4 regions of the Streptomyces sp. NPDC005070 genome follow, and region 2 is predicted to be linked to each of the others. Evidence: riboswitches for the same ligand, from Rfam matches in the RefSeq annotation. Region 2 holds a riboswitch; each other region holds the start of a gene.

The links. A riboswitch is a leader RNA that binds a small molecule or an ion and turns the genes downstream of it on or off. The one in region 2 is predicted to bind cobalamin.
Region 1: another riboswitch for cobalamin. It lies ahead of ACWEBX_RS10525 (CbtB domain-containing protein); the one in region 2 lies ahead of metE (5-methyltetrahydropteroyltriglutamate--homocysteine S-methyltransferase).
Region 3: another riboswitch for cobalamin. It lies ahead of ACWEBX_RS25760 (ribonucleoside-diphosphate reductase subunit alpha); the one in region 2 lies ahead of metE (5-methyltetrahydropteroyltriglutamate--homocysteine S-methyltransferase).
Region 4: another riboswitch for cobalamin. It lies ahead of ACWEBX_RS24380 ((2Fe-2S) ferredoxin domain-containing protein); the one in region 2 lies ahead of metE (5-methyltetrahydropteroyltriglutamate--homocysteine S-methyltransferase).

Annotation. Positions count from the first base shown of each region.
Region 1 is NZ_JBSFZS010000022.1:12,556-15,766, forward strand. It holds gene ACWEBX_RS10515 (nuclear transport factor 2 family protein) at 1-129, shown strand, start outside; gene ACWEBX_RS10520 (histidine phosphatase family protein) at 699-1,283, opposite strand; cobalamin riboswitch at 1,477-1,616, shown strand; gene ACWEBX_RS10525 (CbtB domain-containing protein) at 1,655-1,876, shown strand; gene ACWEBX_RS10530 (acyl-CoA dehydrogenase family protein) at 2,119-3,211, shown strand, end outside.
Region 2 is NZ_JBSFZS010000001.1:24,765-27,975, reverse strand. It holds partial or broken gene ACWEBX_RS00115 (short-chain fatty acyl-CoA regulator family protein) at 1-252, opposite strand, end outside; partial or broken gene ACWEBX_RS00110 (malate synthase A) at 275-553, shown strand; partial or broken gene ACWEBX_RS00105 (3-hydroxybutyryl-CoA dehydrogenase) at 550-1,258, shown strand; cobalamin riboswitch at 1,367-1,609, shown strand; gene metE (5-methyltetrahydropteroyltriglutamate--homocysteine S-methyltransferase) at 1,777-3,211, shown strand, end outside.
Region 3 is NZ_JBSFZS010000084.1:25,379-28,589, reverse strand. It holds gene mctP (monocarboxylate uptake permease MctP) at 1-866, shown strand, start outside; gene ACWEBX_RS25765 (GNAT family N-acetyltransferase) at 997-1,515, shown strand; cobalamin riboswitch at 1,568-1,717, shown strand; gene ACWEBX_RS25760 (ribonucleoside-diphosphate reductase subunit alpha) at 1,849-3,211, shown strand, end outside.
Region 4 is NZ_JBSFZS010000076.1:18,641-21,851, reverse strand. It holds gene alc (allantoicase) at 1-250, shown strand, start outside; gene ACWEBX_RS24385 (3-oxoacyl-ACP reductase family protein) at 383-1,132, opposite strand; cobalamin riboswitch at 1,199-1,373, shown strand; gene ACWEBX_RS24380 ((2Fe-2S) ferredoxin domain-containing protein) at 1,438-1,812, shown strand; gene ACWEBX_RS24375 (tachylectin-related carbohydrate-binding protein) at 2,075-3,211, shown strand, end outside.

The DNA.
Region 1 (3,211 bases), on a different contig from region 2:
CACTTCGACGAGGACGGCCTCATCGACGAATTCACGGTGATGGTCCGCCCGTTGTCGGCGGCGCAGGCGCTCTCCGAGGCCATGGGAGCGCAGTTCGAGCAGATCTCCCGGGAAGCGGCCGGCGCGTGAGGCTCCGGCCTCGCGCTGTTTGAACCGACTCCCTCCGGCTACCCGCCTGTTGTGACGACGACGCCTTCACAGCAGGAGCTCTTCCGGTACTTGGAGGACCGCTTCGAGTGCGCCCGGACCTGTGCCGAATGTGCCAGGACCTCCACGCTGCGCGCGAGCCTCATGGATCCGGACGGGCCGAAGCGGCAGGAGGCCGCGCGACGTTCGGGCATTTTGTGCGCGGAGGTCTGCGAGGCGACCTGCCATGTACTGTCCCGTCATCCGGGGCCGAGCGACCGGGAGCTCCGCGCTCGACTGGAGTGGTGCCGGGACGTCTGTCTGGAGTGTGCCGAGGCTTTCGACGCGTGTCCGGGGTCGGAGGCCGCCGCGCGGAAATGCCGTGAATGCGCCCTCTCGTGCACGGACTTCATCGCCACACTGCGGTGAAGCCGCGAGCCGCGAGTGTCGGGCGGCAACATGCCCGAGTCGGACTCCAGGTCACCCAGGTAGGCCCCGGTTCGCCCGGGTCAGGCTCAGGACTGTCCCGGTCCGGCCCAGGTCTGCTCGGGTCAGACCCCGGGCCGTCCGGGTCAGGCCGACCCGACGAGCGGGCGTCCTGCGCGGAGGTTCCAGCGCCCCGCGCGCCCGCTCAACTCCGTGACGGTGAGCGGCGGTACGTCCACGCGCCAGAACGCCTGGTCCGGAGCGCCCAACACCCGTACCACCAGGGCCCGTACGACCTCGGGCTCCACCACGGCGACGGTTCGGCCGTCGAAACCGGCCGCAGCGTCCAGGTGTTCCGCCACTCGATCGCAGAACGTCCGCACCGACTCGCCGTCGTGCGGAGCCGACGCCGGATCGGCGAGCCAGCGCGCCACCGCCTCCGGCTCCTTCACGCTCACCTCGGCCAGCGTCGCCCCGCGCCAGCGGCCCACATCGAGCGACGCCAACTCCGGTGCCTCGACGGCGCCTTCGAGCCCGAGCGCCTCGGCGGTCTGCTGGCATCGCACGGTGGGGGAGACGCACAGGCGCCCGCCCGCCGGAACGGCGCCCGCGTCGGCTGCCGCCCGGGCGGCCCGCAGGCCCGAGGCGTCCACCGGACTCCCGTCGTCGAAGCGGGCCTCGCGCAGCGCCTCGCCGATCGCCGCGGAGATCAAGATCACTCGGCTGGTCATGCCTTCACTCTCTTGGGTCGTGGACCTGGACGATGCTCCATGGTCCACCATGGTGTGTCGTGCCCGAGCGGAGGCGGAACCCCCGGGCCCATCAGGCAAGTTGCCTCCCTGCCTCCCTGCCCCATGAACCGTGGGGCGCACGGAGCGCGGAGGTATGCGCCCTTGGCCGGGTCGGCGGCTTCGCGGTACCGTCACATGGATATTGACGACGGTTCGGCGGAAGCCCGGTGGAAATCCGGCACGGTCGCGCCACTGTAAGCCCGGCACATGTCACTCCGGCCAGGGGTGACGGACGCGGGCAAGTCAGACCCGTGACTGTCGTCCTGTGCACCACCGAAATGGGACGCGAGTTCCCCGGGAGGTTCTGCCCCATGGCGCAGTCCGTCGTTCAGCCGACCGCCACGCCCACCGCCGTTCCCGCCAAGCTGCCCATCGGCGCGATCGTCCCCTGGGCGGCGTTCTTCGGCATCCTGATGCTGGTCCTGCTCTACTTCGTCGGCGCCGAACAGGGCGCCACCTCCCTCGTCTCCGGCGAGAACGTCCACGAATGGGTCCACGACGCCCGGCATCTGCTCGGGTTCCCCTGCCACTGACGGCTGCGGGGAACGTACGAGCCACGATATTCCGCGAGGGCCGGGAAACCGGCCCGCACGAGGGGGCGGTCCCCGGACGACCGGGCACCGCCCCCTCGCGTGTGCGCACGCGCCCAGCGGCCGCCCCCCGCCCCTCAGCCCGGCATCCTCCGGGAGGCGTCGGCGTCATCGGCATTCCCTATTTCTGGAACGCGTTCTACGGTGTGCGCCGTCAGGTCGGGCCCGGGGAGGCAGGAGGCGCCGTGCATCTCGAATACACGCCGGAGCAGCAGCGGTTGCGGACCGAACTACGTCTCTACTTCACCGAGTTGGTACCGGACAACGCCTACGCGCGCTACGGCGATCCGGCGGCGCAGAAGCGCTTCTACCGCGAGACGATCCGACGCCTCGGCACGGACGGCTGGCTCGGGGTCGGATGGCCCAAGGAGTACGGCGGGCGGGGTCTGAGCCCGATGGAGCAGTTCATCTTCTTCGACGAGGCGGCCCAGGCCGGAGTGCCGTTGCCGTTGATGGCGCTCAACACCGTGGGGCCGACGATCATGCGGTTCGGCACGGAGGAGCAGAAGTCGTACTTCCTGCCGAAGATCCTCGCCGGCGAGATCGACTTCGCGATCGGCTACAGCGAGCCCGGCGCCGGTACCGACCTCGCCGCGCTTCGGACCAGGGCCGTGCGGGAAGGCGACGAGGAGAGCGGCCACTACACGGTCGACGGACAGAAGATCTGGACGACCAACGGTGACACGGCGGACTGGGTGTGGCTCGCGGTCCGCACCGATCCGGACGCCCCGCCGCACAAGGGCATCACCATGCTCCTCGTACCGACCTCCGACCCCGGCTACTCGTGCACGATCATCAACACGCTCGCCTCGCACGACACCACGGCCAGCTATTACGAGAACATCCGCGTCCCCGCCACGCGCCGGGTCGGCGAGGAGAACAAGGGCTGGCGGCTGATCACCAACCAGCTCAACCACGAGCGCGTCACCCTCGCCGCGCACGGCACGATGGCCATCCGCGCCCTGCACGACGTCCAGCGCTGGGCGATGGAGACCAAGCTCGCCGACGGCCGCCGCGTCGTCGACCTGCCCTGGGTGCGCCGCCTCCTCGCGCGCACGCACACCCGGCTGGACGCCATGAAACTCCTCAACTGGCGCATGGTGAACGCCGTCCAGGAGGGCACGCTCACCCCGCAGGACGCCTCCGCCGTCAAGGTGTACGGCTCCGAGGCGCGCCGGGACGCGTACGCCTGGCTGATGGAGATCGTCGCCGCCCCCGGTGTCCTCAAGGAGGGCTCCGCCGGCGCCGTCCTGCACGGCGAGCTCGAACGCGGCTACC
Region 2 (3,211 bases):
GCGACCGGGCGCGGCGAACGCCTCGTACACGTTCCAAAGAGGGCAGGTGCCGCCGGCCCGGGAGAAGTGGAAGCCGGTGGCGGACTGCCGTTTGGACATGTTCCCGGTGCGGTCTACGCGGACGAAGGAGAAGGGGACGCCGCGCAGGCGGGGGCGCTGGAAGGTGGACAGGCGGTGGCAGACGGTTTCATAGCCGAGGCCGTAGCGGTCGGTGAGGCGTTCGATTTCGTAGCGGACCTCTTCGGCCGCCGTGGTCTACGAGCTGTGTGAACACAGCGTCGCCCTGTACGGCCTCATGGAGGACGCGACGACCGCCGAGATCGCCCGCGTGCAGATCTGGCAATGGCTGCGGCACCGGGTGATCGACCGGCTGACCGTGCTCGACCTGCTCGAGGAGGAACTCGCCGCGCTCGGCGCCGAGTACCCGTGGGCGGACCTCTACGAGGTACGCGGCCTCTTCGAACGCACCGCCCTCAGCGGCGAGTTGCCGCTCTTCTTCACTCCGGACGCCTACTCCGGGCACCTCGTGTGCCACGCGGAGGCCCGATCATGAGTGCCCGCTTCATGCGCGTGGGTGTGGTCGGCGGCGGCCAAATGGGCGCCGGGATCGCCGAGGTCTGCGCGCGGGCCGGGCTGGACACGGTGGTCTGCGAGGCCGACGCGACGGCCGCCCACGCGGCCCGCGAACGGGTGGCCGCCTCCCTCGACCGGGCCGTACAGCGAGGCAAGTTGGAGCCGCACGCGGCGCGGGACACCCTCGCCCGCATCGTCTTCACGGGCAGTCTGGACGACCTGGCAGACCGGCAGCTCGTCGTCGAGGCGGTCATCGAGAACGCCGACGCCAAGACAGAGGTGTTCGCCGCCCTCGACAAGATCGTCGAGGATCCGGAGGCGGTCTTCGCGACGAACACCTCCTCCTTGCCGGTGATGCGTCTCGGCATGGCCACCAGTCGCGCCGACCGCGTGGTGGGACTGCATTTTCTTCAATCCGGTGCCAGTGCTTCCGCTGGTGGAGGTCGTGGCTTCCTTGCACACCTCACCGGAGACCGTGACCGCTGTCGAGGGCTTCGTCACGGGCACGCTCGGCAAGACGGTGATCCGTTCACGGGACCGGGCCGGCTTCGTCGTCAACGCCCTGCTGATTCCGTATCTGCTGGCGGCCGTCCGGATGGCGGAGTCGGGCTTCGCCACCGCGGCCGACATCGACACCGGAATGGAGCGGGGCTGCGCCCATCCGATGGGCCCGCTCAAGCTCGCTGTGAGGCGCTTCCCGCCCCTCCGCTGTCGCCGCGTCCCAGGGCCCCACTCCGTGTCCCACCTCGCCATCCGAACGCCGGATGTGATCGGCCGCGCGGGTGGATTGCCCTAGGCTGGGCGGTGCAGCTGGTTCGCCCCGTCCGCCAGGCGGGATGCGTCGCAAGAGGGAACCCGGTGGGAATCCGGGACTGCCCCGCAGCGGTGAGCGGGAACGACCGCCGTCATACGCACTGGACCCGACGAACAGGGCCTGGGAAGCGACGGCCAATAGGTGTCTCGTATGGCTCGTACGAAGTGTGTACGAGGAGACGTGCCCGTGAGTCCGAAGACCTGCCCGTTGCCCGCGCGCGAAAACACTCGTGCGCGGATATCCCGGTGACCTCGTGGGCGGGTCGGCGTACATATCGGACGGAAGACCGCGCCGCGCCGCGCGTGGTCGCTTCCGCCCGGTTCGTCACCCCTTCGCGCTCGCGTCCCGTTACCGGGATCCCAGGGAGATATCTCGCGAAGGAGATTTCCGTGACAGCGAAGTCCGCGACCGCGGCAGCACGGGCCACCGTGCACGGCTACCCCCGCCAAGGACCCGACCGGGAACTGAAGAAGGCGATCGAGGGCTACTGGAAGGGCCGCGTCACCGCCGACGCCCTCCACCGCGCCGCCGCCGACCTGCGCGCCGCCAACTGGCGCCGGCTCGCCGCAGCCGGCATCGACGAGGTTCCGACCGGCGACTTCTCGTACTACGACCACGTCCTGGACACCACCGTCATGGTCGGCGCGATCCCCACCCGCCACCAGGCCGCCCGTGAGGCGGACGCCCTGGAGGGCTACTTCGCCATGGCCCGCGGCACGCAGGATGTCGCGCCGCTGGAGATGACCAAGTGGTTCGACACCAACTACCACTATCTGGTGCCCGAGTTGGGACCGGACACCGTCTTCGTGGCCGACTCCACCAAGCAGGTCGCCGAGCTGAACGAGGCCCTTGCCCTCGGGCTCGGCGCCCGCCCGGTGCTGGTCGGCCCGGTCACCTACCTGCTGCTCGCCAAGCCCGCCCCGGGCGTGCCCGCGGACTTCGAGCCGCTCACCCTGCTGGACCGACTGCTGCCGGTGTACGCCGAGGTCCTCGCCGACCTGCGCGCGGCCGGAGCCGAGTGGATTCAGCTCGACGAGCCCGCCCTCGTCCAGGACCGCACCTCGGCCGAACTGGACGCCGCCGCCCGCGCCTACGACGCTCTCGGCTCCCTCACCGACCGGCCGAAGCTTCTGGTCGCCTCCTACTTCGACCGGCTCGGCGACGCCCTGCCGGTGCTGGCCAAGGCCCCCGTCGACGGACTCGCCCTGGACTTCACCGACGCCGGGGCCGCCAACCTCGACGCCCTCGCGGCCGTGGGCGGCCTGCCCGGCAAGCGACTTGTCGCCGGTGTCGTCAACGGCCGCAACATCTGGATCAACGACCTGGCCAAGTCCCTGGCCACCCTCGGCACCCTGCTGGGTCTCGCCGACCGGGTCGACGTGTCGGCGTCCTGCTCCCTGCTCCACGTCCCGCTCGACGCGACCGCCGAACTGGACATCGACCCGCAACTCCTGCGCTGGCTCGCCTTCGCACGGCAGAAGACCGCCGAGATCGTCACCCTCGCCAAGGGACTTGGCCTCGGCACCGACGCGATCACGGGCGAACTCGCCGCGAACCGAGCCGATGTGGCCTCGCGGATGAACTCGCCGATCACGTACGACCCCGCGGTCCGGGCCCGCATCACAGCCGTCACGGATGCCGACGGCCGCCGCTCCCAGCCCTATGCCGGGCGGGCGGCGGCCCAGCGCGCCCGTCTCGGCCTGCCCCTGCTGCCGACCACCACGATCGGCTCCTTCCCGCAGACCGGCGAACTGCGCACCGCCCGTGCCGACCTGCGTACGGGACGCATCGACGCCGCCGGCTACGAGGACCGCATCAGGACGG
Region 3 (3,211 bases), on a different contig from region 2:
AGTGGACGTACGCCACCCTCGCGCTCGGCTCGGCGCTGGCGCTGTTCATGTATCCGCACTCGGTCACCGCGACGCTGTCCGGCCGCAGCCGGGAGGTGATCCGCCGCAACACCACGATCCTGCCGCTGTACTCGCTGATGCTGGGCCTGCTCGCCCTGCTCGGGTTCATGGCGATCGCGGCGGGCGTGAAGGTCACCAACGGCCAGCTCGCCATCCCCCAGCTCTTCGAGGACATGTTCCCCGACTGGTTCGCGGGCGTCGCCTTCGCCGCCATCGGCATCGGCGCGCTCGTCCCGGCGGCCATCATGTCGATCGCGGCCGCGAATCTCTTCACCCGCAACATCTACAAGGACTTCATCAACCCGGCCGCGACCCCGCGGCAGGAGACCCGGGTCTCCAAGCTGGTCTCGCTGCTGGTGAAGGTGGGCGCGCTGGTCTTCGTCCTGACCATGGACAAGACCGTCGCGATCAACTTCCAGTTGCTGGGCGGCATCTGGATCCTGCAGACCTTCCCCTCGCTGGTGGGCGGTCTCTTCACCCGCTGGTTCCACCGCTGGGCGCTGCTGGGCGGCTGGGCGGTCGGCATGCTCTACGGCACGATCGCCGCCTACGGGGTGGCCTCCCCGACGCAGAAGCACTTCGGCGGCAGCTCGAAGGAGATCCCCGGCATCGGGGAGATCGGCTACATCGGCCTGACGGCGTTCGTCCTGAACGTGGCCGTGACCGTCGTCCTGACATTCGTCCTCCGGGCGCTCAAGGCCCCGGAGGGCGTGGACGAGACCTCGCCCGGGGACTACACGGCCGACGCGGGCGACACGGGCGTCGAGACGGAACTCCCGCCGGCGACGGCGGACGCGAGCCACTAGGAGACGCCGGGGACCGGTCCCGGTCCACAGGGACCCGTCCCTCGGGCCGGGTGCCGCGACAGCCGTGAACGACGGGCCGCCGGAGGAAAACCGGCGGCCCGTCGCCGTGCCGGTCGGGCACACTCGCCGCATGGACATCGTCATCCGGCCGGCGCGGCCCGAGGAGTACTCCGCCATCGGCGAGATCGCGGCCCGGGCCTATCTCGGGGACGGGCTGCTCGACTTCGGGGAGAGCGACGCGTACCTCGGAAGGCTGCGGGACGTCGCGGGGCGCGCGGCCGTCGCCGAGGTGCTGGTCGCCGCCGAGGGGGACCGGGTGCTCGGCAGCGTGACCTTCGCGGCGGACGGCGGCCCCATGGCCGACTCGGCGCGCGACGGGGAGGCCGAGATCCGGATGCTCGCGGTCGCGCGGGAGGCGCGCGGCCGGGGCGCCGGCGAGGCCCTCGTGCGCGCCTGCGTCGCGCGGGCACGGGCCCTGGAGGGCTGCGCGCGCCTCGTGCTGTCCACCCAGCGCACCATGCTGAGCGCCCACCGCCTCTACGAGCGCATCGGCTTCACCCGCACCCCGGACCGCGACTGGAACCCTTTTCCGGAGCTCGACGACATCCGGCTGCTCACTTACGAGTTGACGCTCCGGCACGCTCCGTAGCGCTCTCGAACACCCAGCGGACACAACATGTGGGGGCAGTCCCGGAGCCCGACACAAGATGTATGCTCATGGTCGCTGTCGCCGCAGGGGAATCCGGTGCGAATCCGGAACTGTCCCGCAACGGTGTTACTTGTGCGTGTTCGCGTCTGCGTGTGCCCGTACTCGCGTCAGTCCGAGGACCTGCCGACAGCGCGCCCCGGCCGTCCGGCCCGGGTGCCGACGACGTCCGGGCCTCGCGGAATGGGCCGGTGGACGCGGTGCGCTGCTGCCCGAAAGCGCTCCCGTGTGCCCCTGCCCGCCCGCAAGGTCCCGTGCCGAGCGAGGAGAGCCCACGTGACCATCGCGCCAGCCGATCCGGCTTCAGTGACCGCGCCGCAGGCCCCGGTGGAGACCGACGGTCCCGGGACCGTGCTGCTGCGGACCCTGACGGATCTGACCGCCGACCTCCCCGACGCCGACCCCGGCCGGGTCGCCGCGGCGGCGCTGCGCGGCCGGTCCGCCCGCGCCGACGAGGCCGAGCTGCGCGAACTGGCCACCGAGGCGGCCGCGGGTCTCATCTCCGAGGACCCCGCCTATTCGCGGCTGGCCGCCCGTCTGCTCGCGGTCACCATCACCGCGGAGGCCGCGTCCCAGGGCGTCACCACCTTCTCCGAGTCGGTCGCCGTCGGCCACCGCGAGGGCCTGATCGCCGACCGCACGGCCGCGTTCGCGCGGCTGCACACGGCCCGCCTCGACGCGCTGATCGACCTCCAGGGCGACGACCGCTTCGGCTACTTCGGGCTGCGCACGCTGCACTCCCGCTATCTGCTCCGGCACCCGATCACCCGCAAGGTCGTCGAGACGCCCCAGCACTTCATGCTGCGGGTGGCCTGCGGTCTCGCGGAGGACGACACCGTCCGCTCCGTGGAGGAAGTCACCGCGCTCTACCGGCTCATGAGCCGGCTGGACTACCTCCCCTCCTCCCCCACGCTCTTCAACTCCGGTACGCGGCACCCCCAGATGTCGTCCTGCTACCTCCTCGACTCGCCGCTGGACGAGCTGGACTCCATCTACGACCGCTACCACCAGGTGGCACGCCTGTCGAAGCACGCGGGCGGCATCGGCCTGTCCTACTCCCGCATCCGCTCGCGCGGTTCGCTGATCCGCGGCACCAACGGGCACTCCAACGGCATCGTCCCGTTCCTCAAGACCCTCGACGCCTCGGTCGCCGCGGTGAACCAGGGCGGCCGGCGCAAGGGCGCGGCGGCGGTCTACCTGGAGACCTGGCACTCCGACATCGAGGAGTTCCTGGAGCTGCGCGACAACACCGGTGAGGACGCCCGGCGTACGCACAACCTGAACCTCGCGCACTGGATCCCGGACGAGTTCATGCGCCGGGTGAACGAGGACGGCGTCTGGTCGCTGTTCTCCCCCGCCGACGTGCCGGAACTGGTCGACCTGTGGGGCGATGCGTTCGACGCGGCCTACCGCAAGGCCGAGGAGGCGGGCCTCGCCAGGAAGACCATCCCGGCCCGCGACCTCTACGGCCGCATGATGCGCACCCTCGCGCAGACCGGCAACGGCTGGATGACCTTCAAGGACGCCGCCAACCGCACCGCCAACCAGACGGCGGAGCCGGGCCACACGGTCCACTCCTCGAACCTGTGCACCGAGATCCTGGAGGTCACGGACGACGGGGAGACGGCGGTCTGCAACC
Region 4 (3,211 bases), on a different contig from region 2:
CGGATGGGCCTCGGTTTCGGTGCGCAACGGTGACGACGGAGACGCGGGGGAGTGGACGGAGATCCTGCCCCGCACCCGGCTCCAGCCCGACACCAATCACCGCTTCACCCTCGCGGCACCCGCCGTCGCCACGCACGCGCGCGTGGACATCTTCCCGGACGGCGGCATCTCCCGCCTGCGCCTCTTCGGCTCCCTCACGGAGGAGGGGGCGTCCCGCCTGACGGCACGCCACCAGGAACTCGGCGGCTGAGCCGCCCGATTCCGCCCCCCGGCCGGGCGCGCCGCCGAGGCCCGCGCGGAGGCCGCCCGGGAGCGGCCCCCGCGGCGTCGCCGCGGTCCGTCCCGGCAGGGCCGGCCCTCCGCAGGGCCGGCCCCGGGGTCGTCACGCCGCGTGTCCGCCGTCCACCGCGAACTCCGCCCCCGTGACGTATCCCGCCTCGCTCCCCGCCAGATACGCGACGATCGACGCGACCTCGTCGGCGGCACCGAAGCGGCCCACCGCGGTCAGCGCGCTCTGGCCCGCCGCGTACGGGCCGTCCGCCGGGTTCATGTCCGTGTCTACGGGACCGGGATGGACGATGTTGGCGGTGATCCCGCGGCCGCCGAGTTCCCGCGCCAGTGCCTTGGTCAGGCCGATCAGCGCGGACTTGCTCATCGCGTAGAGCGTCCCTCCCGGACCGGGGACGCGCTGCGCCATGCAACTGCCGATCGTGACGATCCGCCCGCCGTCCCCGAGGTGCGGCGCGGCCGACCGGGAAGCCAGGAAGACCCCCCGGACGTTCACGTCGAGCACCCGGTCCACGTCCGCCAGGGTCAGGGATGCGAGCGGACCCAGGACCCCCACCCCGGCGTTGTTGACGAGGACGTCGAGCCGCCCGAACTCCGCGACGACCCGGTCCGCCACCGTGCCGGCCTCCGCCGCGTCGGAGGCGTCCGCGCGCAGGGCGAGCGCCCTGCGCCCGAGCGCCTCCACACCCCGTACGACGTCCTCCGCGGCCTCCTTGCCGCTCACATAGGTGATGGCCACGTCCGCGCCCTCGCGGGCCAGCCGCAGCGCCGTCGCGGCCCCGATACCCCGGCTCCCGCCGGTCACGAGGGCCACCTTGCCGTTCATGTCTCGCTGAGAAGTCATGGACCCATCCCAGCCGCCGAAGCCGCGCGACACCGGCGGCGAACGGACACCGACATCGGTGGATGACATGATGATCGGCGACATAGGGCGACGGCGGAACGAGGAAGCCGGTGTGAATCCGGCGCGGTCCCGCCACTGTGACCGGCGAGCGAGCAGCACGGGCCACCACCCCGACCGGGGTGCGGGGGCGGAGCGTTCGGGATCCGGGAGCCAGGAGACTCACGCGGTCGCCTCCTCGATCAACACCGGGGCGGATCTCCCCGGGTGGGGAGTGGTGGGCTGTGCCCAAGACGCCGTCGGAAGAGATGCCGGGCGAGTCCGTGGGGGTGGGCGGACCCGTGCCGTGCCGGGTCGTCGTGTGCCGGGACTGCTGCTGCGGCAGTCCCAAGGTGACCGGAGTGGATCACGCCGCGCAGACCGCGCGGCTGCGCGCGGAGGTACCGGTGCGCGTCTCCGCATGCCTCGACGTGTGCGACCAGGCCAACGTCATCGTCGTACAGCCGTCCGCCGCGGGCCGGGCCGCCGGCGCACGGCCCGTCTGGCTCGGACTCGTCAACGACCCGGACGCGACCGAGGACATCGTGGCCTGGGTGCGCGCCGGCGGTCCGGGAGTGGCTCCGCCGCCGGACATCCTCGACCTGTACACCTTCGCCCCGCCGAGGCGCCCGGCGGATTCCTGAGGCCTGCGCACCAACACGGCCGACCGGCCCCGGGACGCCCGAGTGTGGCGTCCCGGGGCCTTTCGATGCCCTGTCAGGACGTAACAGGCCAAGGACGTTTGCGTCCAGCCGATCTCTCTTCCACCCCTCGTGACCTGCGGCGAAAGTAGTTCTTGCCACCGGGCGACACACCCGGGACGACCTCCACGGCTGCACCTGCAGGGCAGCCGGGCGGTCGGTGACGTGCCTTCGCCCGTTCCCCTTCCACACCGCAGGAGAGATCATGAAGTTCAGCCACGCCGTCCGCCGTACCACCGCAGCCGTCGCCGCCGTCGGCGCGATGTCCCTCGGCATGGTGGCCACCACCGCCGGCGCCGCCCACGCCGTCGCGTCGTGCTCCGGTGACGTGTCGATGTACGGGACGCTGTCGGACGGCCGGCTGACGTACACGCAGATCGCTCCGGACACGGGCAACCGCGTCAAGACGCTCATCGGCCCGAACCTCGGCTTCACGCCCAAGGCGATGGCGACGCTCAACTTCAACACGGTCCTGGTCACGTCGACCACCGGCGACCTCTACCGGGTCGACATCCAGACGAACAACACCTCCCTCGGGGTCGCGGGAGTCGTCAAGATCTGGGACGGCGGCTGGACCTTCGACAAGATGGTCTACGACGGAGCCGGCCACCTCTACGGAACCGTCGACGGCCAGCTCCACCAGTACCTCGTCTCGCAGCCCAAGCCCGCCGGCTCGGCCCACATAGGCCAGCACGTCGTGATCGACACCGGCTTCGTCCTCAAGACGCTCGCCGCCGCGGGCGACGACCGCATCGTCGCCTCGACCGCGGACGGCCGACTGCTCAGCTACAAGATCAACGGAGTGGACGACTGGGACCTCTCCGTCCTCAAGGCGAGCGGCTGGTCGGCGGTCGACTCGCTCTCCTCGCCCGGCGGCGGCCTCTACTACGGCCGAACCAACGGCGGCATGTACTGGTACTCCGACGCCGACCCGACCGACGGTGACGGCAGCGACGTCACGTACCACTCCGACGACCCGGTGGACGCCTCCGGCTGGACCCAGAGCCTGCTGTCGGCCTACGCGAACAACTGCGCCTACGTGCCGTCGGCGCCGCCGAAGTCCGTCCAGGGCGGCACCATCTACCGCAGCGAGGTCATGGACCGGGCCAAGAACTGGTACACCCGCAACGTCCAGTACGACCAGGGCGCTTCCGCCGTGGACGTCGACGGCGACCACTCCTACCGCACGGACTGCTCCGGCTTCGTCTCCATGGCCTGGCACCTCACCAACTCCCTGACGACCGAGACGCTTTCCAGCGCGAGCACGCAGATCAGCAAGGCCGCCCTCCTGCCCGGTGACGCGCTGAACGACTACTCCGAGCACGCCGTCATCTTCGCGGGC